3 regions of the Sporosarcina sp. FSL K6-1540 genome follow, and region 1 is predicted to be linked to each of the others. Evidence: riboswitches for the same ligand, from Rfam matches in the RefSeq annotation. Region 1 holds a riboswitch; each other region holds the start of a gene.
What was found. A riboswitch is a leader RNA that binds a small molecule or an ion and turns the genes downstream of it on or off. The one in region 1 is predicted to bind preQ1.

Region 1 (6,994 bases):
ATGTTTTCCAACTTTTGAAATATACGATGTAACTCCTGAATATCCTTCATTCCTAACTTTTCCTACTACTTTTCGTTAATCGTTTGCTCAATTTATGTAAGTTTTTCGAAATAGGCTATCCTTCTTAATTGATCGAGTTTTATTTTCAATTCCCTACGATTTTCTTTATTGATTTTTCTCAGGTCTGTTTAATAATTGGCTTACAGTACTTGACGTAATTCGTAACCTTGTCGTTAGCTCACTTGTTTTACAGATGCCTATTTTCAATCACATCTTGGTATTCGGAATCTGATTGCAATCCATCTCTTCTACGTTTAATAATCTCTTTCATATTGTTAGATAACCTAGAATCCATTACAACACCTTCTTTCGTTCCGATTAACAGTTAATTAGTATTAACCATAAATACAACTTAACATAATGTCAATAATTGTTATTAATATAAACTAAAAATCTGTATACAAAAAAGCCCGAAATGCATGTAGCATCCCGGGCAATAAATTTCTTATATAAAACGCACAACTTCATCTAAAGGCAAGCGGGAAGACCCGTATGCCGGGGAAGCGGCCTTTCCTAAGGCAATCAGTACAATTGGGAATTGATCACTAGGAAGGTCGAATCTCTCAGCAAATTTCACTTTATCAAAGCCACCTATTGTTGAAGTATCATAGCCTTTTTCTTTGGCAATCAACAGCAATTGCATAGAAACTAGCCCCGCATCGAAAGAAGCGATATTCATTCTTGCCTCTCTTGGAATAGTTGGATAGACCGCATTCGTACTGGCAATCGTACGATCTTTAATCGACTCATCCATATGACCTTCTGCAACATTTTGTGTATAGATTTGCTCCACCTTTTTATACGCATCGATATTACCTAAGACAGCGATAACGGCAGATGAATCCCCCACCTGGACTTGATTGTTAGCGATTACTTGCAGTTCTTTCTTCACCTCGGGGTCTTGGATAACTATAAAACTCCAAGATTGCAGGTTACTAGATGAAGGAGCTATTGTTGCCAGCTTCAGCATTTCTGCAATTTCCTCTTTTGCGATTGTAGCGTTCGGATCGAACACCCTTACCGATTTTCTGTCCTTCATTACACTATATAAATGTGAGTTCAATGTTGTAGTCATTGTATTGCCTCCCTTTCTAAAACTTACTAATAGTAAGTACCTGCATTCAACTTACCATTAGTAAGTTTGTTATGTCAACCCTAACGATACATGTTAAGATAGATGAAAGATAAAGCAGAATGGAGGTTCGACTAGTGAATCAACCGAAAAATTGTGGGAATTCATCACATGTCTGCAACAACTTTCACGATACAATTGAATTTATTGGTAAGAGATGGATGGGGGTAATTATTTATACACTAATGTCCGGACCCAAGCGTTTTCATGAAATCACTGAAGATATTCCAGGGATATCAGATCGACTTTTAACAGAACGGTTGAATGAATTAATCAAAGAAGGCCTCGTTACAAAAAAACAACTTGAGCCTTCTTCTACTATAGTTGGATATGAGCTAACGGACAGCGGGATGGAATTAAAAGAAGTTATTACTGCCATACGGAACTGGATGGCAAAGCGAACAAACCTTTAGATCCGAAAGGTTAGAAAATTCATTAAACTCCCAAAGAAGAGCTATTTCCCCTAGAGGTTGATAGCTCTTTTCCCTCGCCTTGATTAACCACATTCATCATTCCTACACTTTTCTCGATCATTTATACCGAGCTGTTCCATGGCCCAACGAGACTCTGACATCGATATTTATCCTATCCAAATTCTTACTTCTTCATTTTTCACATGTATTGACATGTACGAATCAAAAACACTATGATACACTGGATTGCAGGCTTTTTAACACGTGGTTCGTCAACCATCCCACGCTAAAAAAACTAGGAGGAAATGAATAATGAAAATAAAAACAATGGCCATTAGCGGGATTATCGCCGCTTTATATGTAGCTGTTTCCCTATTAATAGCACCATTAGCATACTCAGCCATCCAATTTAGAATCCCTGAGATGTTCAACCATCTTGTCGTGTTCAATAAAAAGCTCATATTTGGAATTGTGCTTGGTGTATTTGTGACAAACTTATTTTCCCCACTTGGTATGTATGACTTATTTTTTGGGGTAAGCCAATCAATCCTAGCCCTTTCAATTACGATTTTCTCTGCTAAATTCATATCTGGAATATTCAAGCGAATGGTCTTCAACACGCTTGTTTTCACCTTTACAATGTTCATCATTGCTTTCGAGTTGAATCTAGCATTAGAACTGCCTTTCCTACTTACCTGGTTAACAGTCGCAATAGGTGAATTCGTCGTTATGGCTATCGGGATTCCGATTATGATGATTTTAAATAAACGTTTGAAATTCGAAAAACTTATTTAACATAACCCATCCCCTCCATTTCACTGTTAGCGATTGAAATAGAGGGATTTTTTAAGGAGATGGATCGATGTACATAACAATCCAAGAAACCGCTGAACATCTAGGTATGCCTGTCGAACAAGTAGAAAAGTACGTGCGGGAAGGTCGCATCCGTTCCGTCCATGATGGTGAAAAATTCCTTATTAACAAAGATCAGTTTGGACTCTATTTAGAACAGCTCGAAATGTTAAAACACCAAATCGATGAATGGCGGAACGAACCTATTCCACCCGATCGTGACATTAAAGATGAAGATTGAAAAACCGGTTGAAAATCTACGGATTTTCAGCCGGTTTTGTTTTATTTAAGATAGGGTATCGTTCCGTTAAAGGTATGGAAATCGCTATAAGAGAAAATACTAAATACATCGATTGGTTGCTTTCAATATGCTTTGCTAGTATAGTAAGAAGCTGTTTCCAAATTACCAGCTCCACGAGGGGGAATTATGAAGAAAATTTCAAATGTCTTTTACATCACAATTGGTCTGATTATTTTGACCGTCGGATATGGCGCGTTTGCACCTGAAAGTTTTGAGGCTGTTACAACGAATGTCCGAAACTTTGTTGCGTCGTCTTTCGGTTGGTACTATATGCTGCTCATGTCATTTATGTTAGCGCTCAGTTTCTTTTTCATCGTCAGTCCATACGGAAAAATCCGGCTTGGAAAAGATACGGACCGTCCGCAGTTTTCAACAGTTACATGGGTTGCCATGCTGTTTTCCGCCGGGATGGGTATCGGCCTAGTCTTTTATGGTGCCGCTGAACCATTATCACACTTTGCAATCAGTCCTGCTTCGGAAGATCCAAATACGGATGCTGCTTTCAAAGAAGCCTTACGTCAATCTTTCTTTCACTGGGGGATTCACATATGGGCCATGTACGGAGTCATTGCGCTATCTTTAGCCTTCTTCCAGTTCCGCAAAGGGGAACCGGGATTAATTTCAGCAACATTGAAGCCGATATTCGGTGAAAAAATGGTTGGACCATGGGGTACTCTCGTCGATGTACTCGCCGTTTTCGCAACAGCATTCGGCGTTGCTACATCACTCGGCTTCGGCGCTGTTCAAATTAATGCAGGCCTAAACTACTTATTTGGTGTTGAGATCAATATCTTTTCACAATTTGTCATCATCGCAATCGTCACGGTCCTGTTCGTTGCATCTGCATGGTCAGGATTAAGTAAGGGCATAAAATATTTATCGAATACAAATTTAGTCCTTGCTCTTGCACTGCTTGGATTTATCGTCGTTCTTGGACCGACATTACTCATTTTCAATATGTTCACTGATTCATTTGGCGGCTACTTTTCAAACCTTGTCCAAATGAGTTTCGGTACAGCACCATTGGACTCTACCGACCGGAAATGGCTTGACGACTGGACAATATTCTACTGGGCATGGTGGATTTCATGGGCACCGTTTGTCAGTATGTTCATTGCCCGTGTTTCAAAAGGCCGTACAATCAGGGAGTTCATGATTGGCGTACTTGCTGCACCTACTTTGCTGGTTACATTCTGGTTCTCAGCGTTTGGAACGACAGCGATTGATATCCAGAAAAAAGGGCTTGTCGACTTGACGCAATCCAGTACAGAACTGACGATTTTCGAAATGTTCAATGTTATGCCAATGTCGTTCATGATATCAGTCTTCGCAATTTTATTGATTGTATCGTTCTTCGTTACTTCAGCCGATTCAGCAACATTTGTCCTTGGCATGCAGTCAACGAATGGTTCGTTGACACCGCCGAATAATGTGAAGCTCATTTGGGGCGTTATCCAATCGACAATTGCGCTCATTTTGCTATCTGTCAACGGCCTCACCGCTTTGCAAAACACGATCATCATCGCTGCATTGCCCTTCTCTTTCGTCATGCTGCTCATGGTTGTCGCGTTGCTCAAAGCGTTGAAAGCCGAATTAAAGTTGATGAAATTAAAATAATAACTAGAAAAAGCGATTCCATAAATGGAATCGCTTTTTCTTAACTATTAACAAGAACCTTTTCACGTTTTCCAATCATTTGAAGGAAGTCTCCGACCATTGCGCTTGCCGTTGGGTACATACCTGCACCCGGACCGACAAGTGTTAAGGCACCGAGATAGTCAGTTTCAACGATGATTGCGTTGTCCACACCTTCGACACCATATAGCGAATGATGAGTTCCGATAAGTACCGGGCCAACACTTCCGTGCAATGTCCCCTTTTCGTCAATCAAAATATCAGCGACATGCCGATAACGAAGCTTAGCCTTAGATGCATCCGCCACATCTTCAATAGTAATCTTGTCGATTCCAACAACCGAAACGTCTTGCCAATTTGGTTGCGTACCGAATGCAAGTGCACTCAAAATCATCAGTTTCCGAAAGGCATCTTTGCCACTTATATCGTCCGTCGGATCCGCTTCCGCATAGCCAAGCGTCTGTGCTTCGTGAAGCGCGGCTTTAAATGGAATTCCCTCTTCCCGCATCTTCGTTAAGATGAAGTTGGAAGTGCCATTCAAAATACCTCTAATTCGTAACACCCGGTCTGTCGGTAACAAGTTTGTCACCGTACGGATAATCGGTATGCCACCCGCCGTCGTTGCTTCATACCCAACGTAAACTCCACGGAACTCCGCATGTTTTAGTAACGCCGGACCATGTTTCGCAAACATGGTCTTATTCGCAGTTATTATATGAAAACCTTTTTCTATTGCATCCGAAAGAAACGTATAAGCGGGTTCTTCTCCAACAATCGCCTCAAATATGAGGTCAATGTCCGGATTTAACAGGATTTCTTGAATGTCATCCGTTATCTTCGTTCCAGGTGTCGCTAGACGTTCTTTCTCCTTATCCCGGACCAAAATGGAAACAATGTCGATTGTACAGCCCATTTCCCGCTTAATCTCTTCTTTCCTTTCATTCAAAATCCTATAAATCCCTTCACCTACAGTGCCGAAGCCAAGTAGAGCGACTTTGATTGACGCCATAACGCCACCTCCATGGACTGTTTGATGATGAGTCCCCATTTTTCAAATTCCGTTAAAAAACTTTCATAGCCATGTTTTGTATTGACCAAACAATATATAGAGTTTGGAATCATATAGGCGAACGTTCGAATTTCATCCGTCGGATACATCGGATCGTGTGTAAACGCAAACGCCACCACTTTTGCAGATATCAGGCGGGAAGCTAGTTCAACGCCTCCTCGACCACGGCCGATGTCATGCGTATTCATGGCACGGATTAAGGGGTAGAAGCTCTCCATGTCATTTCTGCTATTCCCAAAAGGAGATTCCATGTTCCCAATTTTAGTTGATTGTGGTGTCACCGCCATCGGGAAAAGAATATCCATACCCTCGGGATACATAATGCCCCATTCCAGTACACGCATGCCACCGAGCGAACCCCCGATGACCGCCCTTAATCGATTGACACCTAATACCGTCAGCGCTCTCCGTTCTGCATGCACCATATCTCGAATCGTTACTTCTGGAAATAAATTTCTATACAGCTCGCCTGTGTCCGGATTTACAGTTAACGGTCCTGTTGATCCGTCACTTCCGCCAAGTGCGTTAAAAGAGATAACGGATAATTCATTTGTATCGATACTTTTTCCTTTGCCGACAAGACCGCTCCACCAACCCGGATAGTCATCCGTTCCAACTGTCACGTGACTTCCTGTCAAGGCATGACAAACAAGTACATGGGGTGCATCCAACCTGCCCGTTCTTTCATAGGCAAGCTGTACATTTACCAAGACGACTCCTGATTCCAATACCAGATGCCCGATTTCCACTATCCCCGTCTCCACGATTGTCACGCCCTTTCTTGTCACCAAAAAATTATACTGTTACTGGTACCGCTAGTTCGATTGCTTGTGCAAGGTCTGCAATAATATCTTCCGCGGATTCAAGGCCCACCGATAGTCTAATCAATTCTTCAGTCACACCTGATTTTTTTAAGTCCTCAGGCCCAAGCTGCTGATGCGTCGTTGAAGCTGGATGGATAATTAGTGATTTTGCATCCCCAACATTCGCAACATGCGACCAGATTTTGACGTTATCAATCACGTTCCGGCCTGCATCCCGTCCACCTTTAATACCAAATACAATAATGGAACCGAAGCCGTTTTTCAAGTACTTTTTCGCAAGGTCATAAGATGGGTGATCTTCGTTGCCTGTATATGTTACCCATTCGACAGATGGATGTTTTTTCAAGAACTCCGCTACTTTAACGGCATTTTCATTATGTCTTGTCACACGCAAATGCAGTGTTTCAAGTCCTTGGAGGAAATTAAATGCACTATCTGGATCTAAGCAAGGTCCGAAGTCACGCAATAGTTGAACGCGTAGTTTAGTCGCAAATGCCGCCGCTGCTGTATCAATTCCGTAACGGAGACCATGATATGACGCATCAGGCTCTGTGAAGCCAGGAAACCTCCCTTGCGTCCAGTCAAATGTACCCGCATCAACAGCAACTCCACCGATCGTGGTACCGTGTCCGCCAATCCATTTTGTAGCGGAATGGATGACAACATCCGCACCAAATTCGATAGGATTCGAACCATATGGCGAAGCAA
Region 2 (6,994 bases), 1.9 Mb from region 1:
TTTCTATATAACTCGTCCGCTTTCGTAAAAAAAACTTCATCAATGGCAACGAACCCATAGCCACCGCCATTTTGTCTTAGCACAGGAAGGCCCTCGTATTTTAAGGGATAGCCGCCTTCCTCGCGAATAAACCCTTTTAACGACTTCATATATTTCATAATTTCACTATGCAATTTTTCATTACCATGCATCGGTTCCGATGATGTAAAGATAAGCGTCGTCGTCTCACCGTATGAACCCGTTCCGATTGAATCTGCCACGTTTTCTGCAATCCATCCTGTAAACCGACCTTTGACACCTAGACGACTAATTTTATCAAAAGCTGAACTTAGAATTTTAATTTTCATCAAAGACAAGTCTGATTCCTCTTCCTTTAGCTTCTCATTATCAAAATGCATGACCCATCCTCCAGTCGTCATTTCTCGATCTGATACGCTTTCTAGGCCGACAAAAGGTCCGAATTTGCTGGGTTCATCACTATACAGCTCTGCGAAAGTGTTTTGCATATCTTCTTGGACCGCTTCGGGCATGTTCACAAGCAGTTGCTTTTCTATTGTGAACACTTCATTCACAATCTGCCCAAAATAGAATGGTATCTCTTTTTGAACACTGATTAATGCTGCAGCCAATCGGGAGCTCTCGTCTTCAAGACGGAGATTCAGCAAAAATGGAATTGTTTCCACCTGACCGTTACCCTTCCAAATAATTGCTTCCATCATTATCCTATCAACAGAAGATTGCACATGCTTCACAGCAATACCCGCTTTGATGATTTCCTCCACATCGAAATAATCCGTTAGAATGAACAATTCGATAGAAGTATCTGCTTTAAGATGCGGGATTAATGACACTCCTGCAGCAATTGATTTGTGAAAGCCCCTTTATTCAGGTTGTTTCAAATCGGGAGAGGACATGTTTACTAAATCCCTCGCAAAAAACGGTTCGGAATAATGTTCCAAGTCTAGTTGAACGAAAATATATCGCTTTTCAATTTCATTTACAATTTCGCTATCATCTTGTTTTTTAAATAAGTTTGTAAAAAAGCCCACTCAGCGTTTCCCCCTTTACCCATTCATATATTTCATTAATCTTATCGTTATCTTTCATTAATTGCTAAAGAATATGTTTTGTTCACAATCTCTCCTTTTCCCCTTAGGTCCAAATAATGCTAAAGTATAGGGTAGGATGTTATCTATTAATTGAAAAGAGGCTTCATTATGCGTGGTTTTGTTTACCTCATCGTTTTCTTCTCGTTTTTTGATTTATTTTCGCAACTGCCTGTCATGAGCCCATTTGCATTATCTCTTGGTGCTACACCATTTTTAGTTGGACTTGCAGTTGGTATGTATTCATTTTCAAATACTATCGGGAATGTCATTTCCGGTTTCATGACTGACAAAAGAGGACCTTTTTTCATACTCGTACTTGGACTATTTGCTTCGGCACTCTCTCTCTTCCTCTACGCGTTTGTTGATGGACCAATGTCATTGCTCGGTGTCCGCTTTGTCCATGGTTTTATGGAAGGGCTAATTGTACCAGCTGCGTTCACTTTCCTGGCAAATCGTGCCGAAGAATCTAAACGAGGTAAAAGTGTTGCAATTTCAGGTGCATTCGTTGGATTGGCAGCGATTATCGGTCCAGCTTATGGTGGTATTGTGGCAGCTAAAACAAGTACACCTTTCATTATGGCGGTCAACGGCGGCATCATGATGCTACTGGCAATACTTGCATTCTTTGTTCTCCGATCGTTTACATATGTACGAAAACAGCCTTCAAAAGGAGCTGACAGTTTCCGTGTCAGATATCTTTTCCAACATCCGGGGATGGTCAGAGCATTCGCGGGAGCATTCTTCTTAATGTTCTCACAAGGTGTACTTGCCCTTGTGTTGCCGCTAAAAGTTGAATCACTTGGATTTGATACCAAAACAACGGGGTTGTTACTAAGCACATTTGGCGTCGTCGCTATTCTCATCTTCTTATTGCCCATCAATCGAGTTTTTGACCGTGTACGGCCAGTTGTGACACTTGCATTCGGAACAACACTTATGGGATTAAGTATGCTGTTCCTGAGTCAAGTTGAGGAATTGAATTACTTATATATTGCAATGTGTATTTATGGGGCTGGATTTGCTTTCCTCTTCCCATCCATCAACTCGCTGCTAATCGATTCTTCATCTCCTGAATTTCGCGGGAAAGCATATGGTTACTTTTACGCGTTCTTCTCGATTGGTGTCGTTGCAGGTTCAAGCTTGATTGGATTCTTGGACTTGGAGTACCGAGGCGCTTTCATGCTGACAGGATTCATCCTCCTCGCTGTCGCTTTATATGCCTTGATTGGCTTGAAGAAAAAAGGATCTATTGACAAATCATCGCACGTCCTATAATGTCAGATACGAAATGAATACCCTGTTCGGGAGAGGTTCATAGCGACCCTCTATAAAAAACTATGGATGACGGAATTTACGCCATGTGCATTCGATATGGCCGTTTTCCCGGCGCCTATGGACCTCCCTGACAAAATATACGGGAGGTTTTTTTAATTGGCTGGAAGAGATGAAGCAACATTGACCGACTTAACTTTGCTCGGCAATCAAAACACGAAATACGTGTACGAGTACAACCCCGATGTTTTAGAGGCTGTCGACAATATGCATGTGGATCGCGATTACTTTGTTAAATTCAACTGTCCGGAGTTTACATCACTTTGTCCGATGACAGGGCAACCCGATTTCGCGACGATGTATATCAGTTTTGTGCCGGATAAAAAACTTGTGGAGAGTAAAGCACTCAAATTATATCTATTCAGTTTCCGAAATCATGGCGACTTTCATGAAGACTGCGTCAATATTATTATGAATGACATAATCAAACTAATTGAACCGCGTTATATCGAAGTATGGGGGAAATTTACGCCGCGTGGCGGCTTGTCAATCGATCCTTATTGCAACTATGGCAAACCCGAAACAAAATATGTACAAATGGCGGAACACCGGATGATGAATCACGATATGTATCCGGAAAAAGTTGATAATAGATAATTTGATAACAAAAAACCATCCGGACTGTTCATTGTCCGGATGGTTTTTATGCGTTTTGCATTTGAAAAGTCTTGATTTCTTCCATGAATGCTTCCCCGTATCTTTCCAATTTCGCAAGACCAACACCATTTACTTCGAGGAAATCATCATTTGTAACAGGCATTCTTGCCGCCATATCACGCAACGTTTTATCTGAAAAGACGACGAACGGCGGTACACCCGCTTCTTGAGCCAGTTTCATACGTAGTGCACGAAGCTGGTCGAATAGTGGATCATCATTCGCAACTTGCATTGTAATAACAGTCACTTTTCGATTGACTGTCACTTTACCTGTCAGCACATCTTTCCCTTGTTCACTGACGTAAATGGTTGGAAACTGCCCATTCTCCACGCCAAGATAACTTTCTGAAATGATGAACTCGATGAAATCAGATATATCTTTTGCGCTACGCCCTTTCATTAAACCGTATGTCGTTAATTTATCGAAACCGAATTCAATCACCTTCTTGTTCCGAGATCCTGTTAATACTTGTGCAATCATCGCCTTGCCAAACCGTTGTCCCATTCGAATGACACATGACAATACTTTTTGAACGTCTTCAGTCACATCCGTACTTTCACGTGTGTCGGTACAATTTGCACAGCGACCGCAGTCCTTCACATCTGTCTCTCCGAAATACAAAATAATGAATTTCTGAAGGCATGTTTCTGTATGGCAATAGTCAATCATTGACTGCAATTTTTCAAGCTCTGCCGGAATTCTGCTTGGGTCTTGTGATTGATCAATCAAGAAACGCTGGGTTTGTACATCCTGTGATGAAAATAGCACAGTACAAGCACTGTCAAGCCCATCACGTCCTGCACGCCCTGCCTCCTGATAATAGCTCTCCATATTTTTCGGCATCTGGTAATGAATAACATAGCGGATATTGGATTTATCAATTCCCATGCCGAATGCATTTGTCGCAACCATGACTGACGCCTCATCATTCAAAAAACGGTCTTGTCCAGACTGACGTTCAATATCTCCAAGTCCAGCATGATATTTCGCAACAGACACTCCACTTTTTTGAAGAATGTCGTGCACATGATCAACCGCTTTTCGTGTAGCAGCGTAAATAATGCCCGCTTCTCCTTCATTTTTACGGACGTATTCTTTTACAAATTTTTCACGGTCTTGCCCTTTGACGACCGAAAAAGTGAGGTTTGCCCGCTCAAATCCTGTCATAACCGTATTATTTTCACTAATTCCAAGCTGACGGCAAATATCTTCCCGGACAGCTGGTGTGGCAGTAGCTGTTAGTGCAAGGAGAACCGGCTTTTTATCAAATAGAGAAACAATACTGCTTATATTGCGGTAACTTGGACGAAAATCGTGACCCCATTGCGAAATACAATGTGCTTCGTCAATAGCGACCATCGGAATTGTCATCCGCCGCAACTGATTTTTGAAAGACGGTGAGTCAAGACGTTCAGGGGCGACGTAAAGAAGCTGATACTCGCCCAACACGGCTCTCTCCATTGTTTCAAAGTATTCCTCTGATGAAAGTGAACTATTGATGTACGCTGCGGGAATCCCTACTTGGTGGAGTGCATCGACTTGGTCTTTCATCAGTGAAATAAGTGGTGAAATAACAAGAACGGTGCCATCCATCACGAGTGCGGGCACTTGGTAACAGACAGACTTCCCGCCCCCCGTTGGCATAACGCAAAGTGTATCCTGATAGCTCATAACGCCCCGGATAACTTGCTCCTGACCTGTCCTAAAAGAAGGATACCCAAAATATGTTGTCAATATCGATAAAGCTTTTTCGATTTGGACCATCTCCTAACTATATATCAAAGAAAAAAGCACCGGTTAATGGCGCTTAAAGTAGTATTAGTTTTCAAAAAGCATGCGTTCTTCATCGCGGCTATGTATTTCATTGACGACGATTAATGCATGAAACCTATGAAGTACAGCAGGACTCAGATTTTCATCCTCACGCAGTTGTTCAATATCCTTCACGATAATCCGTAGCAAATCATGGTCTCGTGTCAATTGAACAACAGTTTCCTTCAGATCAGGATTCCGTTCGGCAACTTCTCCGTAAAATCCTTGTTCTTCGGCATCCGCGTGACTGATAACACGTGTCTTCCAGTATTCAATTAAATCATCAGCCGCCTGGTTCGCCAACGCAAGATCACCCTGTTGAAGAAATTCCATCATACCCTCTGTCTTACTAACTGCCCCTGAAAGTCCGCCTTCATGAATTGCGCGGTGGGAGTGTAGTTTCTTAAGTGCTGGTCCAGCCATTTCAATCATCCTTCCGTTTAGAGCTTTGCTTTAAGAATAACAGATTATGCGGCGTATTGAAATGAAAGTCCGTTCGCCATTATATGAATTTCGTTTTCATTGATGTTTTACCTTTTGCCACTTCGATTTCCATATAAGCACCATTAACTAATGTATTTCCCAGTCCGTGAACCTTTACCCCGTTGGAATTTAGACGAGAAAAAACCCCACAATCGAAAATCCGATCGCGGGATAATACTACTTCTAACTACTGGTTATCACTTAAACATACCGTCGATATACCTTGTTCCGATCATATGAATAGACGACTTGCAAATTCTCTACATACGTTTCTAGATGTACAATCCGTCCCCATAATTGATAAATATAAGGAAGCACACTTTCTAAATACTTAAGATCCAGCTCGGTCCCCTCGTATTTATGCACCAAATACAGTTCTCCGTTGCGCAAGTAATCCCCATTTTCAACTACGATATATGGAAAACCACCGTTTACACGCATGGATACTAGTTGATTTCTTACATTTTCATAATCTTTAGTAGTAATTTGATAGTTGCCGCCCTTTTTTTCAAAGAGATATAAATCTTCCTGTTGAACTAACTCTTTGGTGACATAGTTGCGGATAAAGGATATATCCGATTCAATTTCTCTCACTTCAAAGATTTTTTCTATACCCGTGTTAGGCTGGACCCCTAACCTTCTCAATTTCTCCGTCGGATTATTGTATCTCTTTTCAATATCCTCGTAAATTTTCAATCCTAGATAATAGGGATTAATCGAGGTTTTCGAAGGCTGGATAACATTCGCATTCAATGTAGCAAATTCGATTGTTTCATCTGAGGTTAAATCCATTTCCCTCAAAATACGTTGATGCCAAAAAGATGCCCAGCCCTCATTCATAATTTTCGTTTCAAGCTGTGGCCAAAAGTAGAGCATTTCCTCTCGCATCATCGTTAATATATCACGTTGCCATTCTTCCAGTTCACGACTATACTCCAAAATGAATAGCAAAAGATCTTTTTCCTGATTTTGAGGTACTTTCTTTCCCTTTGGTGTTGTTACTTTCTTCTCTGCCGCTTTTCTATCCAAATTCCATAAATCATCATAAGGCGTTTTCCGTATAATTTCTTCTTCAACACTTTCCTCATCCAAATCATCAGCTGGCCGTTGAGGCCTTAGTATAGAAGGATCAATATGTTCCTGAATGGCTAATACAGCATCTAAAAAACGTTCTACCTCATCTTTACCATGGATCATTTCATAATTCGCAATGCGCTCAGCCGTTGCAGTCATACTCTCTACCATGTCTTTTCTTGTGTTAGAGAATCGAACATTATTTTTGAAAAAATCACAATGGGCAAGAACATGGGCAACAATAAGTTTGTTTTGAATAAGGCTGTTCGTATCCAGCAAAAACGCATAACAAGGATTTGAATTAATGACTAACTCATAGATTTGACTCAAACCAAGATCATATTGCAACTTCATTTTATGAAATTGCTTTCCAAAACTCCAATGAGTAAAACGGGTTGGCATCCCATAAGCTCCAAATGTGTAAATTATATCGGCAGGGCAAATTTCATACCGCATGGGATAATAGTCGAGACCAAATCCAGTTGCGATCTCTGTGATTTCATCAATCGCACGGTGAAGCGCTTTT
Region 3 (6,994 bases), 2.3 Mb from region 1:
TGTTGAGTTTGTCCAAAATCACAGTCGAAATTTCATTTTTCGGAACTTCCTCAATTTCATAACGGAGTGTGACATAATCACCGTACAGTAAATCTCTTGGATCTACTGGCACTGTCAGCAATGCTATATCATCTCCGTATGTCAATGTCCATAATGGTTTGACTGTCAGGCCGATTAATAGGAGAAGGGGGACAGTTAGTGCAACAATGAAACCAATACCCTTATTTTTCATCATGTTCATGTGCAATCACCGTTCCTCTCCGAGTTTTCTCGAACCAAAAACCAAAACCGATTAAAATCAAGCCTCCAACGATAAAGAATAACGATTTTGGCATAAAATTATATGACAAATCGGCGTAGAAGCGGAAGATCAATGTGCACACAATAAGAACCGCTGGCAAACTGCCAATCTTCAAGAAGTACAACAGTATTATTGAAAAAATGATTGTGAAAATAATCGCTGCTATTCCTGTATTGTTTGCCGGTATAAAATCCCCCCATGTACTTGGGAAAGTCAGAAACAGCCCCGCCATTCCATAGACTACTGAACCAAGCCATTCGGATGGCAACTGGTATCGGCCAAATGGATAGAAGGCAAGAAACAATCCAAGTGCAAAGAATGTACATAAAATTAGTACTTCATGCAGATCAAAATAAATGAATAAATTGAATGAAAATAGTATAGTCAAAATGACATTGGAAATAAATAAAACTTTGGAATGACCCATCCGTCTTTCATTCATCCAAAATAGTAGCGGAATAATTAGTAGAAGCAGATAAGGTAATTCAACCGTTCCATTCAACACTTTGAAACCGTAAATGATGAAGAATAAGCTAGCAGTCGCAAAAATGAGTTTGTCTTTCAAGTGATAGGCGAGTGGTAAAATACCGAGGCCCCACATGAAGAAATCTGTATAAACACCTTCACCCAGATTAAACATTTGACCAATTAGAAAAATCCCGGCGCCAAACACAAATACACCAATATAATAGAGACTTCGTGAAGTTTTCGGGTAAATATCTTCCATCTTATGACCACCTGCATAAAAGCCGGCTGTCCCAAGGAATAATAGTAAGAACTTCGCAAGTTTCGGTATTTCTTGCCAATTACCTGCGATGAAGCTAAGAATGCCAACGCCGATTAAAATCGCTCCGATGACTAGCAATACCTGTACAAAACTTAGTCGCTCAGTAGGCAAATATTCTGCTAGAAGTTTGCGTGCCTGATTTGTTTCCAATTGTCTTGTTTGTTCCAAAAAGAGGAATTCCTTCTCAAGGATACGGTACTCTGATTTACTAATTTTCCTCTTCATCTCATTGACCTCCGTTTCTTTTAGACTCCCTTATGCTAAGTATACCCGCAATTATTGAGATGCAACAGTTTCCGTTTTTCGTAAATTAAGTACAATGTCCCTTATCTACTCCTTTCTTTTTTCTATTATCATTCCTGCTTTTTTTACAATTTTGATGGAATTTAACAAAATAAAAAGCACTCATATTGAGCGCTTTTTATCTTAATTTTTGTTTTCTCATCCATTGCGTTGCGACCCACTTTTCTCCGGCTATAACTGGTGCTCCACCATGTAAAGTTAACTTGTTTAAATCATCATCACTATAGAAATACTCGAAATAAACTGCCATACCCTTGTGTGGGGTTACTGAGAGATTCAGTTTAGGGAAAAAAGTTTCTCCGCCTTGTTCTACATCATTTAAGTACATAATGAGCGTACTAATTCTATTATTGTTTGCTACTTTACTTGTTGATGAAAAAAAATCATAATGAGCTTTATACTCTTGACCAGGAGTATACTTAAGGATTTGAATTCCCTCTCCGTGTTCAATAGGAATATTCATGATAGTCGCAATTCTCTTTTCGACTCTAGCAACAGTTTCGTTTTCACTTTCACTTTCTTGAAAAAACATACTACTACTTGTTCTCAGTTCATCTATTTCACGAGTCTTCCCAATTTTTGAACGTTGCATTTTGTCCTTTGACAATTTGATTAGTTCATCACATTCTTCGTTACTTAAAACATTACCTAAAATTACTATCAATGGCTCTTCGAATCTAGTGATTATATCAATTTCTCTGTCTGTTTTTATTTTATTTCCAGCGTGATCAAATATAGTTTGTTCTTTATTCTCCGTTATCATCTTCAAACGACCCCTTAAACTATCTAATTTTCAGAACGAGTACGTTTTATCCCGCATTAACGGGCAGTAAGACCCCCACTTCAAGTCTTAAAGGACACAAGAAGAATAAGTGGGGGATCAAATGCCCGTAAAAGCCCGAATGGTTAGGGCCAACGAGGAGGAATTGCAGTTCATTCCTCCCTGTTGGTTACTTAGGCTTTGCCACAGGACGTGGCGCACTTAGCCTAAGTTCTTTAAACAATCAGTGGGGGATGAAGAACCCCCCTCTGATTGAAGATTAACTTTATTGGTAATGATTATAAGTGTTAACGGTCTACTTTCACTTCAAATATTTGATTATAAGAGCATGCTCTTATAGTTTCTTCTTTGAATGATTTTATTTTATCATAGAATTTTAACATATCGCAAATTTGGTAACCATTTTAATGTTGGGATCTTTTCGTTAATACTGTGGCTAATAGTGAGGAAATTTAGATGTGGAAAATGACAACGTGTCGGCTCAATCTGTTGTAAAAGTAATAGTTGAAGTGATTTCAATGGGGAGAATGGAAGATTGGAAGGGAACAAAAGAGGACCTTTTATTATTTTTATTGCCTTTACAAACCGATCAATTTAGAAAACTGCCTTCATCGATTTATAGTGAATTTCACAAGTAAAAGAACCAAGTGTCGGATTAGAACAATTCCGACGCTTGGTTCTTTATTAAATCATCTTTATATGTCAAAAATAGAGATGCAATACTGATCACAGAGAAATGAATAAGTCTTATCAGACGCCGCGTTTATTCCCCCATAGCAGAGTATGCAATTGTGGCAACACTTTGGCATCATTCATTATAGGGGAGTGGACTGTTAAATCAATTAACCACTCATATCGTTGTAACAATGTCGAAACGAGAAGTGCATCGTCAGTTGTCGTCGTATCGTCATTTCCTGTCTGTAGAAAGAAAGGAAACGCCGGATATCGCAGATGGACCTCTTCCGCAAACTTGAAATCCTTTTCATCGAAAATGACGACTTTCAAAGTAGCAGTCGTATCAATCAGTTTCTCCATGAACGTATCCAGTTTACTGAAATCCGTCACCATCCCTGAACTTGGTGGTTTTGGGGAAAGCGTGATGTCATCAATTTTCAATAACCAATCCTGCCAAAAAGAAGCTTGCGTTTCAACTGCGACCTTCCAACCTTGTTCGTGGCACAAATCGACAAGTTCCCCAATTCCTTTATGAAGGGCAGGGTTCCCACCTGAAATTGTGACATGTGAAAATGACTGTCCGCCTATTGCTTTAAGTTCATCTATGATTTCTATCGGCTGTTTCGAAGTGCTTTTTCCCGAACCGTCCCATGTAAAACTGGAATCGCACCAAGAACAAGAATAATCACATCCAGCTGTTCGAACAAACATGGTCTTTAATCCCATGACCATTCCTTCGCCTTGAATCGTTGGACCAAACACTTCCATTACAGGAATCTTCATAGGACTACCGCCTGTTCAGGGCGATAGATGACATAGCTAGTCGGCGTTTCTCGGACAATGACTTGTAGACAGACTGGCTTATTGCTTCGCGTTCGGAGAACTTCCTGGATTGATTTGCAAACCTGTTCTGCCAATTTCTCCGTCGTTGGAAAATTATTGTTAAATTCAGGATGATCATTTAGCACAGAATGATCGTATTTATCATGAATGAGGTTTTTGAGTTCCTTGAAATCAATCAGGAAACCGATTGAATCCAGTTCATTTCCTCCAATTGTTATGTTTAAGTAATACGTATGACCGTGCATTACTTGGCATTTTCCAGCATCTTCGCTTGGAATGAAATGTGCCGCAGAAAAATGCATGTCTTTGTTTAATTCAAAACGATATGAATGCTGAACTTGCGGATAAAATTGCTGCATCATTCAGAGACACCTACAGACTTTTTAGATAAATAGGTAGCGAGACCGTCATTCCGTAACACACAGGCAGGACATTTCCCGCAGCCTGTACTCGGAACTCCGTTGTAGCAAGTAAGTGTCTTGTTCTGCACAAAGTCGAACGCACCAAGTTCGTCAGACAAAGCCCAAACTTCGGACTTATCGAGCCACATCAAAGGCGTATGGATGACAAACCGCCCGTCCATAGCTAAATTCAGTGTCACATTCAACGATTTTATAAAATTGTCACGGCAATCAGGATAACCGCTAAAATCCGTTTCACTGACACCCGTAATTAAGTGCCGAGCACCAATCGCATCTGCATAGACCGCGGCAAATGACAGGAATAAATGATTCCTGCCTGGAACGAAAGTCGACGGCAATTCACCTACTACTTCATTCACTTCGATATCATCACGCGTCAAGGCATTTGCTGACAGTTGGTTGATCAACTTCATATCCAGTACTTTAAACGATACTCCAAGCTCATCTGCAATTTTTCTAGCACACTCGATTTCCTCCGAATGGCGCTGACCATAGTCAAACGTCACCGTAGCAACTTCACGGAAATTTTTCAATGCCCAAAACAGGCATGTCGTACTATCTTGGCCGCCGCTAAAGACGACAACCGCTTTTTCATTTTTCACTATAAAACATCTCCTTAGTTTTTTAGAGAGGGAGTTTTCGAACCTCTTTTTTTGAACAACGTTAATGATATCATAAATAGGTGATGGAAGGGATTAGAAGAGGGGTTTGGAAACAGTTGCGCACACAATTCTTATAATACAATCCGCGTATTATAAGTCTATCGTTTAATGAATTGTTTAATTAGGTGTATGATAACTATGCAAACAACTTAAGGAGATGAATTATCAATGAGAGCAGCAGTATGGTATAAAGCCAATGATATTCGTGTTGAAGAGCGTGAAGTGAAAGAAGTTCTTGCAAATGATGTAAAAGTACGAGTGGCATGGACTGGTATTTGCGGCAGTGACTTGCATGAATACCATGAAGGCCCAGTATTAATTCCAGGAAATGGTCCGGATCCATTGACAAACCAGGAAGCGCCACTAACGTTAGGGCATGAGTTTTCAGGTATTGTTGAGGAAGTTGGTTCTGATGTGACACGCTTTAAAGCAGGAGATCGTGTCGTTATCAATCCGTTGATTACCTATGGCAATAAATCGTCTGAGTATGATATATATGATGGCTTCACGTTTGTTGGACTAGGTTCTGACGGTGGATTTGCAGACTTTGCAGTCGTATCTGAGAAAAACGTTTATGCACTTCCGAAAGGTTTATCTCTTGAAGAAGGCGCACTTGTAGAACCGATGGCAGTTACTGTACAGGCCGTGAAAGAAGGCGGATTGCAAGCTGGTCAAACGGTTGCTGTATTTGGTGCTGGCCCGATTGGATTATTGACAATCATTGCTGCAAAAGCACAGGGTGCTAACAAAATTGTTGTATTTGACTTGTCTGAAGAGCGCTTGGAAAAGGCGTTGGCAGTAGGAGCTACACATGTGTTCAACTCAGGTAAAGTGAATCCTTTGGAAGTTGGAAAAGAGATTGAACCTGAAGGCTTTGATGTCTCGTTCGAGGTAGCTGGCGTAGAAATTACGTTGAACCAGGCAATTAAAATCACAAAAACGAGGGGGACGGTTGTTATTGTATCTATATTCCCGAAACCAGTTTCCTTCTCACCAATGGATTTAACGGCTTCCGGTATTAAAATTACATCAACACTAGCTTATGAGCCTGCAGTATTCCAGAAAACAATTGATATGATGGATTCTGGCGAAATTAACCCTAAAGAAATTATTACGAGCCGTATTGAGCTTGAAGAGCTTGTTGAAAAAGGTTTTGATGCGTTAACGAATGACAAAACGCAAGCGAAGATTCTTGTTAAATTGAGCGGCGAACAATAATACGATAGAATAGTTAAAAGTAAAGTACCCTGGTTGCATCTTTGGATGTTACTTAGGTACTTTTTTTAGGTGAATACCGTGGCGGACTAGGATTATCTATCGCAAAAATAATCATTGATCTTCATGGCTAAAAAAACTATACAAAGCGAGAAGGGGAAGGGAACAATTTTTACGGTTACCATTACTCTCTAACTTTGTTCGGTAATTGATGTGATAAAGTGAGGGAAACAACAGATGTCATTTACAACTATTTTATTAATTTTGCTCGTCTTAGTGATCTATTTACTGTTATGTTTTTATATCGGATACAATGGCTGGGTATGGCTGAAAACAACGCAATTTGCTGCCTTCAAGAAAACCTATATAATGCTCATGATCTTACTTAGTTTGTCCTTTTTCATCGGACGGTTTTGGTCATGGGTACCTATCCAATTCATCGGCGGATTTTGGCTCGTGATTTTTGGCTATAGTTTACTATTATTACCTTTGATCAATCTCGCGATCTGCTTATTGAAAAAGAAATTGATTTTTCAAATCGGATTAGGGACGATATTATTCTTTGTTGTTGTGCTTATCTACGGTTCGTACAATGCTTGGAGTCCCGTTGTCACAACGTATGAGGTAGCTATTGATAAACCAGCTACAGAAAAAGAGTTAAAACTTGTCGTTGTATCCGATCTTCATCTCGGAAGCATTGTCGGTGAAAAGCATTTGGAACGTTTAGTTGCCGAAATTGAGGTATTACGCCCCGATCTAATCTTAATTCCTGGTGATATTATCGATGACTACATTGCTCCATACCTGGATAAAGAGATGGGGAAAATATTAGGGAAACTTCATGCACCACTTGGCGTTTACGCAGTACCTGGGAATCATGATTATTATGGCAATGATGTTGATCAATTAGTTATCGAAATGGATAAAATCGGCATCCATGTACTAGCAGACGAAACAGCACTCGTTTCCGATGACTTTTACATCATTGGTCGAAAAGATCTGGCG

Region 2: linked by a shared signal. The riboswitch ahead of queF (preQ(1) synthase) and the one ahead of MKY15_RS06085 (QueT transporter family protein) in region 1 are both predicted to bind preQ1.
Region 3: linked by a shared signal. The riboswitch ahead of queC (7-cyano-7-deazaguanine synthase QueC) and the one ahead of MKY15_RS06085 (QueT transporter family protein) in region 1 are both predicted to bind preQ1.

Annotation. Positions count from the first base shown of each region.
Region 1 is NZ_CP152018.1:1,371,912-1,378,905, forward strand. It holds gene MKY15_RS06075 (nitroreductase family protein) at 506-1,135, opposite strand; gene MKY15_RS06080 (helix-turn-helix domain-containing protein) at 1,270-1,605, shown strand; PreQ1 riboswitch class I at 1,864-1,910, shown strand; gene MKY15_RS06085 (QueT transporter family protein) at 1,918-2,400, shown strand; gene MKY15_RS06090 (excisionase family DNA-binding protein) at 2,468-2,698, shown strand; gene MKY15_RS06095 (BCCT family transporter) at 2,885-4,375, shown strand; gene MKY15_RS06100 (homoserine dehydrogenase) at 4,416-5,402, opposite strand; gene MKY15_RS06105 (hypothetical protein) at 5,360-6,226, opposite strand; gene MKY15_RS06110 (O-acetylhomoserine aminocarboxypropyltransferase/cysteine synthase family protein) at 6,258-6,994, opposite strand, start outside.
Region 2 is NZ_CP152018.1:3,256,832-3,263,825, reverse strand. It holds gene MKY15_RS15415 (hypothetical protein) at 1-851, opposite strand, end outside; gene MKY15_RS15410 (hypothetical protein) at 882-1,049, opposite strand; gene MKY15_RS15405 (MFS transporter) at 1,218-2,384, shown strand; PreQ1 riboswitch class I at 2,411-2,454, shown strand; gene queF (preQ(1) synthase) at 2,541-3,038, shown strand; gene recQ (DNA helicase RecQ) at 3,085-4,863, opposite strand; gene MKY15_RS15390 (hemerythrin domain-containing protein) at 4,918-5,334, opposite strand; gene MKY15_RS15385 (SpoVR family protein) at 5,596-6,994, opposite strand, start outside.
Region 3 is NZ_CP152018.1:3,624,549-3,631,542, forward strand. It holds gene MKY15_RS17100 (GDYXXLXY domain-containing protein) at 1-241, opposite strand, end outside; gene MKY15_RS17105 (DUF2157 domain-containing protein) at 222-1,313, opposite strand; gene MKY15_RS17110 (2OG-Fe(II) oxygenase) at 1,510-2,154, opposite strand; gene MKY15_RS17115 (hypothetical protein) at 2,631-2,810, shown strand; gene queE (7-carboxy-7-deazaguanine synthase QueE) at 2,923-3,630, opposite strand; gene queD (6-carboxytetrahydropterin synthase QueD) at 3,627-4,052, opposite strand; gene queC (7-cyano-7-deazaguanine synthase QueC) at 4,049-4,717, opposite strand; PreQ1 riboswitch class I at 4,723-4,766, opposite strand; gene MKY15_RS17135 (2,3-butanediol dehydrogenase) at 4,943-5,992, shown strand; gene MKY15_RS17140 (metallophosphoesterase) at 6,227-6,994, shown strand, end outside.